Regions from separate parts of the Desulfofundulus luciae genome, predicted to be linked through region 1. Evidence: riboswitches for the same ligand, from Rfam matches in the RefSeq annotation. Region 1 holds a riboswitch; the other holds the start of a gene.
What was found. A riboswitch is a leader RNA that binds a small molecule or an ion and turns the genes downstream of it on or off. The one in region 1 is predicted to bind cyclic di-GMP.
Positions count from the first base shown of each region.

Region 2: linked by a shared signal. The riboswitch ahead of J2Z49_RS09300 (HD-GYP domain-containing protein) and the one ahead of J2Z49_RS10895 (ArsB/NhaD family transporter) in region 1 are both predicted to bind cyclic di-GMP.

Region 1 is NZ_JAUSUX010000019.1:25,557-29,339, forward strand. It holds gene deoC (deoxyribose-phosphate aldolase) at 1-607, opposite strand, end outside; gene J2Z49_RS10895 (ArsB/NhaD family transporter) at 668-2,059, opposite strand; cyclic di-GMP riboswitch class I at 2,215-2,304, opposite strand; gene J2Z49_RS10900 (universal stress protein) at 2,463-2,897, shown strand; gene J2Z49_RS10905 (nitroreductase family protein) at 3,039-3,560, shown strand; gene J2Z49_RS10910 (4Fe-4S dicluster domain-containing protein) at 3,600-3,783, opposite strand, start outside.
Region 2 is NZ_JAUSUX010000014.1:297-4,079, forward strand. It holds gene J2Z49_RS09295 (methyl-accepting chemotaxis protein) at 1-1,453, shown strand, start outside; cyclic di-GMP riboswitch class I at 1,779-1,869, shown strand; gene J2Z49_RS09300 (HD-GYP domain-containing protein) at 1,965-2,597, shown strand; gene J2Z49_RS09305 (hypothetical protein) at 2,660-3,028, shown strand; gene J2Z49_RS09310 (ATPase domain-containing protein) at 3,032-3,783, shown strand, end outside.

The sequences.
Region 1 (3,783 bases):
GGATCAGGGCCAGGGCCTGTCCGGTGGTACGAATACCCCCCGCGGCTTTTACGCCCATTTCCGGGGGTAGGTTTTCCCGCAACAGCCCCACATCTTCCACCGTGGCCCCGCCCGGGCCGAAACCGGTGCTGGTTTTTACATAGTGGGCGCCCGCCTGCCACACCAGCCGGCAGGCGGTGATTTTCTCCTCGTGGTTTAAGTAGCCCGTTTCGATAATCACCTTGACCAGCCCATCGGGCAAAAGGGCGGTCACTGCCTCCACCACTCCCCGGATATCGGCCACGACCAGGTCGTGGTTTCCTTCCTTCAAAGCGCCGATATTTATGACCATGTCCACTTCCCTGGCCCCGTTATTTATGGCCTCTTCAGCCTCTTTCTTTTTTACGGATGGCGTGGTTGCCCCCAGGGGAAAACCAATCACCGTACATACTGCCACCGTGGAACCGGCAAGTATTTTAGCGGCGTACTCCACATGCGCGGGATTGACGCATACGGCGGCAAACCCTTCCGCCATTGCTTCGGCACAAAGCCGCCGGATGTCCCGGGTGGTGGCCGTGGGCTTAAGCAGGGTATGATCGATTATGGCGGCCAACTGGTTTCTGGTCAACTGCCAACCCCCCTTGTACAATTTACTGTTCTCCAGGCAACTGGTGCAGGGAATCAGTTGTTACCCGCCGTGCCCGAAAGACTCCTTCCTGCCCTGCCTTTGCAGAAGGTTTAAAAGCAGGCTCCAAACCAGCCCTACTGCCAGCGTGGCGACCAGCACCAGGGTGGTCGGAAATTTCAGCCAGGCTAGCAAATAAACTGTGGCAATGATAATGGAAAGGATCATGAGGGGAAAAGCTACTTTAAAGAAACCCAGGAAGCTGATGGGAATACCCCTCTTTTCAGCCATGCCCACCACCACTACGTTGGCCGAAGCACCGATGATGGTGCCGTTGCCACCCAGGCAGGCTCCCAGGGAAAGGGACCACCACAGAAAGTTGAGGTTTTCAATACCCCCCAGGCGGCCCATGTCCTGGATTAAAGGAATCATGGTCGCTACAAAGGGGATGTTGTCCACAAAGGCCGAGGCCAGGGCCGAAAGCCAAAGGATCAGCATGCCCGCCGGCAGGAGCTCTCCTCCGGTAACCTCCAGGGCAAAATGGGCGATGGTTTCAATGACCCCTACTTCTTCCAGCGCTCCTACCAGGGCAAACAGGCCGATAAAGAAGAATATGACGGGCCATTCCACAGCGTGCAGGGCATGTTCCGGGTCGGAACGGGTGATTACCAGCAACAGGGCCGCCCCGGCCAGGGCTATTACCGAACTTTCCAGGTGCAGGAACTGGTGCAGGGCAAAGCCGGCAATGGTTAACCCCAGAACCCATAGGCAGGGTTTGAGCAAGGAGGCGTCTTTAATCTCGTCCCATTCTTTTAGCTCCAGGATGCTTTTTTGGTTCTCGTGGTTTGTAACCAGATCCCGGCGGTAAATGAGGCGCAGGATGGAGATGGTCACGACATAAATTACGACAACCACCGGGGTAAGGTTAATCACAAAATCCATAAACCCGAGCCCCACGGCGCTGCCGATCATGATGTTGGGCGGGTCACCGATCAGGGTAGCCGTGCCCCCAATGTTGGAAGCGATAATTTCAGAAATTAAAAAGGGCAGGGGGCTTACCTTTAGTTTATGGGCGATGGCAAATGTAACGGGCACGATGAGCAGTACCGTGGTTACATTGTCCAGGAGGGCTGAAAGTGCAGCCGTGACCAGGGCAAGCGCAGCCAGGATGCGCAGGGGTTCCCCCCGGGCCATTTTGGCCGCCTTGATGGCCAGGTACTCAAAGACTCCCGTTTCACGGGTAACACCCACGATGATCATCATCCCGGTCAGCAGGCCAATGGTGTTCCAATCGATGTAGTGGACGGCCAGTTCCGGGGTAATGATGCCGGCCAGTATGACTATCGCGGCACCACAAAAGGCGGCCACGGTACGGTGAATCTTTTCCGAAATAATTATAGCATAGGTGAGTAAAAAGACGGACGTAGCTAAAATAACTTGCGTTTGAGGGGTCAAATTTCCCATCTCCTTTCCTTCATAGTGTTTCGACAATCGTCCGGTCTTACTACGTTTGAGGAAACCACCTCCGTTGAACGCAAAAATGTGACTAATTTTCAGGTAAAATTAAAGGGGGGGGTAGTCAAATGACTACCCCCCCCGGCAGTCGGTACCGTTGCAGCCTGGCGATCATAGTCCTGAAAAGGACCTTAGACCCATGGCTTTAGCGTCCCGGGCTTTCGCCCGGTTTGCCCAACCCGTAAGCACCGTATTCTTTTTGATTTTACTTATGTAGTATTTTAGCTGATCAATCCCTGTGGAGGCAATAGAGATTTAATTATGTTTCTAATAATGCAGGTTTTTCCCGCTGGAACGTAGAAGATCCTGCAATAAAGATTGTCTTCGGGGGAGGTAGTGGTTTGTGAAAATCCTTCTGGCCGTGGATGGTTCGGAGAATTCACTGCGTGCTGCCAGAGAGGCTTTGCGCTTAAGCAAACTCAACCCGGAAGTTGCAGTAACGGCTTTATACGTGGGGCCTTCCTGTTATAAACTTTTCCCCGAACCCGGAGTTTGTGCCTGGCTTCAGCAAAAAGAGCTGGATCAAGAAATAGAAGCCCGGGCGGAAAAAGTCTTTGCCGCCGTAGAAGAGATTTTTCGGGCGGAAGGCCAGGCCATAGCCACGGCGGTGGAACGGGGGGATGCGGCCGAAGCCATTTGCCGGCTGGCCGCGGAGGGTCAATTTGACCTGATTGTCGTTGGAAGCCGCGGTTATGGCGATGTTAAGTCCCTTTTTCTGGGCAGCGTGAGCCATAAAGTGCTGCACCTGGCCCCCTGCCCGGTAGTGGTTGTCAGGTGAAGTAAGAGTCAATTGTATTTGCCCGGGCTTATACCGGTGAAAAGTAAGGGCGATTTCTTAAGAAGGCGGTTGTGAAAACACACGAGATAAGCGTCCCGGGGTATAATATAAAAGTACTTTCCTGCGGGAGGGAAATTGATCATGTCCACGATTCTGTCCCTGGTGAGAAGCCGGTATTCCGTAAGGCACTATAAGTCCGACCCGGTGCCCGAGGCACTGCTGGATCAACTCCTGGAAGCGGCCCGCTGGGCTCCATCTGCCGGTAACCTGCAGCCCTGGTTTTTCTACGTGGTTACCCGGCAGGAAAAAAAAGAAGCCCTGGCCCAGGCCGCTTTAAATCAACGCTTTATTGCCCAGGCACCCGTGGCGATTGTGGTATGCGCCGAACCGGAACGCTCGGCCCGGGTTTACGGTGAGCGGGGGCGGCGGCTTTATTGTTACCAGGATACGGCTGCGGCAGTACAAAATATTCTCCTCACCGCAAATGCCCTGGGCCTGGGAACCTGCTGGGTGGGTGCTTTTGACGAGGACCGGGTGAGGGAGTGCCTGGGTATCCCCGCTGAGCGTATACCCGTGGCCATTGTTCCAGTAGGATACCCGGCCGACGATCCGGCCCGCAGGCCCAAGAGAAGAGAAATAGAAGATATTGTAAGCTACATATAAGCAACCGGCCGTATTTCCGGCCGGTTTTTTTGGTAACGGCTATACATTTCCTGTAAATCTCCTGCGGGCATAGCGGGCCCGTTTTATGGCCGGTATGCGTTCGGCCGGACCAAAGAGAAGGCTGTTGGTGGGACAGGCGGTAACGCATGCCGGTTTGAGCCCCGCATCAATACGGTCTTTGCAGTAATCGCATTTAACAGCTATACCCTTCTCTTCATCCCAC
Region 2 (3,783 bases), on a different contig from region 1:
GAATGCCGCCAATGTCGATCAGCGGGTGGTACGCCTCAGTCTTGACTATCAGATTGTCGACGCCTACAAGGAAGCATCAAGAGACCTGCGGGCTTACCTCCTCTATGGCGACGAGAAATACTTGAACGAATACAAAAAGGATATCGAGAACACGCAGACCCTGCTGGAGAAACGACTCAACAACTGTTCTGCCCAGGCCCGGCCCAAATTGGAGGAAGTGCTCGCCAGGGTCACTGAATACGACCGTCAGCTTACCAGCAATGCAATTCCTCTGGCCAAGGAAGGCAAGTTCCAGGAAGCAGTTGCCGCAGCACAAAGCTTCGCTTCGTATGCCAACGACGCTGAAAAGATTCTGGCCGAACTGATTATGGAAAATGAACAAAAGACCGGGAACGTCGTGGATAACATGCAGGCCAGTGCTGCCCGCGGCCGCTCTCTGGTCATCCTTGTGGGCGCTTTTGCCCTGGTTGTCGGGCTCCTCATAGCAGTGTTTATAACTCGCATGATCACCCGTCCGATCCTGGCCACCGTTCGCGAAGCGGGCCGTATCGCTGAAGGTGACCTCACGGGCGAGGAACTGGTGGTGCGCACCCGGGACGAGATTGCCCGTTTAGCCGAGGCTTTCAACCGCATGCGCACAAACTTGCGCGAGATCATCGGCCAGGTAGTCCAAACGTCCAAGCAGGTGGCCGACTCGGCCTCCCAGCTCGCCACCCAGGCCGAGCAGACCGCCGCCGGGGCGAACGAGACGGCCGCCACCATGAGCGAAATGGCCTCGACCGTCGAACAGGTAACCGAAAATGTGCAGAAGGTTTCAGCGGCGGCCGAACAGGCTGCGGCCCGGGCCGCTGAAGGTGCCAGGGGTGTCGAGCGGGTTATCGGGCAGATGAAAGCCATTGAGCAAGCAAGTGCCAACGTTTCTTCCGCCATTAATGCTCTCAACCAGACCGCGGGCCAGATTACCCAGATAGTAGACCTGATCACCCAGATCGCCGACCAGACGAACCTGCTGGCCCTGAATGCCGCCATTGAAGCCGCCCGCGCCGGGGAACAGGGCCGCGGCTTCGCCGTCGTCGCCGAGGAAGTCCGCAAGCTGGCCGAGCAGTCGGCCAGCGCCGCCAAGGAGATCTACGAACTGATCACCACGGTCCAGAACGAGTCCAGGAAGGCGGTCGAAGTTATGGCCGCCGGGGCGGCGGAGGTCACGGAGGGAAGCAGCGTGATCAACGAGGTGGGGGCCAGTATCAAGGCCATCAGTCTCGCCATCGAGGATGTTGCGCGGCAGGTCCAGGAGGTGGCCGCCGCTGCGGAAGAAATGTCGGCTGGCGTGCAGAATGTTGCCGGGACAACAGAAGAGCAGACGTCGGCGATGGAGGAAGTCTCTGCCTCTACCGAAGAGCTTACCGCGCTGGCTGGCGAACTGGACAGGTTGGCCGCACGCTTCCGTGTGTAGGTGCCCCGACCGCCGGCGGGGATTGATTAAGGCAAGAGCTTTTAGGATATCGAGTAAAGGGGGCGGCTAACCCCCGTCCTCTCACACCGCCGGTCATGCGGGTCAGCGCGGATCTGGTGAAATGGGGTTGGCTGGAGCACGGCCAGGAAGCAGCTCAGGCTTGAGTTTTCCCAGGATCGACCCTTTATTACCGGGCCGTAACGGTTTTCTCAGGATGATGATGCCGTTGATATTGCCGAAAATCGCCTTAATCAGGAAGGAAAGTTAACGGTAATGTTGAAATACATCTTGAAAAAATGTTGAAATACCTCTTGAAAAGTCGCAACTTTCCGGAGGGCAAACCCGGCGAAAGCCGGGGACGCAAAGCCACAGGTCTAAAGTTCCCCGCGGGGAACCATGACGGCTGGGTTGCAAGGGGAGAAAGGAAGCCGCAGGGAAGCGTAAAATTTTTCTCCCTGCGGCTTTTCATTTTTTAAAGAAATTTTTAGAATAAATATGTTGAGGTGCTTCCATGAAATCCACATTTATCCATGCTGCCCGGGCGTTGATGAAATTACAGGAGGTCCGGTTTAAGGTATCTTCCAGTCATTCCTGGCGCGTGGCGGCCTATGCTGCTGCGCTCGCGAAGAAATTGGGTATGACTGAAAAGGAACAGAATCATATATACCTGGCCGGGTTACTCCACGACATAGGGAAGCTGGGCATTTCCAGCGCTATCCTGCACAAGCCGGGCAAACTGACTGCCGCGGAGTGGGAGGAAATAAAAAAGCACCCTGTTTATAGTTATGAAATCCTTTCGGCCATACCGGGGATGAAAGCCATCAGCCTTATGGTCCTTTACCATCACGAAAGATATGACGGTTGCGGGTATCCGGAAGGATTGGGGGGTGAGGCCATTCCCCTGGGGGCGCGAATTCTGGCCGTGGCTGATAGTTTTGATGCCATGACTTCGGATCGGGTTTACCGGCCCAGGATGTCTATAAAAATGGCCTCAGAGGAGCTCTACCGCTGTGCTGGTACCCAATTCGACCCTCAGCTGGTGGAAGTGTTTTGCTGCCGGGTCGTGCCTGAGGGAATAGATCCTGAACTCTACCGGATCACTGTCGATATTCCTGGTGGTGTGAAGCACCTGCGAAATAACTAACCGGGGAACCGGGCCTTGCTCATACTGGAGCGATAGCTCTTAGCCGAAAAGGAGGGGCTGTTGTGAGCGAAATCATCGAAAAACGGATCGGACGCTATGAAACTCTGCTTAAGGAGATGTGGACGGCGTCGTCGAAGTACCTTGGGACGTTTTCCGTGAATCTTCTGGTGGAAAGGGTCGTATGGGAGGTTTCGCTGGAATACAAGGAAATAGAACTCCTGCAGTACGATCAAAATGGGATATCGTGTGCGAAGATGGCGGCCAGGTTGGAGGAGAACCCGGACCTGCCGGTCGAAGATATGTTTATGAAGTTTATCACCAGGTATGTAGAAATCCTGGCCAGGCTTCTCGGTTATGAAAGAGCGGAAGAGATAAAAAAGAAGCTGGACGAGGAATTTGCCGGGGATCTTTCTGCTTCCAGGGAGGAATGAAAAATGGAGAGGTTGATAACGGGCATAAAAAATCTCGATTATATTCTCGGCGGCGGCATACCCGCTTATTCGCTGAATATCATTTCTGGTTCTCCGGGCAGTGGAAAGACGATATTCGTCCAGAATATCATATTTAACAATGCCAGGAACGGCCTCAAGAGCCTGTACCTGACCACTATATCGGAATCACAGCTGAAGATGGTGAGGCATCTTCAAGATTTTGAGTTCTTCTCGGACGACCTGCTGGGGGACAGGGTTATTTACGGGGATCTGGGGGCCGTCCTGCGCAGGCAAGGCGCGAGCGAGGGCCTGGATTACCTGACTCGAATGATCAAAGAACATTTGCCGAACATAGTTGTAATCGATAGTGTCAAGGTTATAAGGGACCTCTTCCCGGACGAGAAGACCTTCAGGGCCTTTGTTTTTGAGCTGGCTGCCGTTCTATCGATATGGGAGATCACTGCATTTCTCGTCGGCGAGTACGAGGAACAGGAGCTGACGCGCCTGAGCGAGTTTGCCATCGCCGATGGGATTTTCCACCTTTACGGGCAGGAGGAAAAGCGGTTTCAAAAAAGGTACATGCGCGTCCTGAAAATGAGGGGGACCAGTTTCCAGCACGGGGAACATTTGTTTCAAATTGGTCCTGTGGGGATAGAAGTGTACCCAAGGATGAGGCCGGAGGGTGAAGAACTCCGGTACGATGTCAAGCTGGGGCGAAAGGAATTCGGGATCTGTGGACTGGACGAAATGTTGTG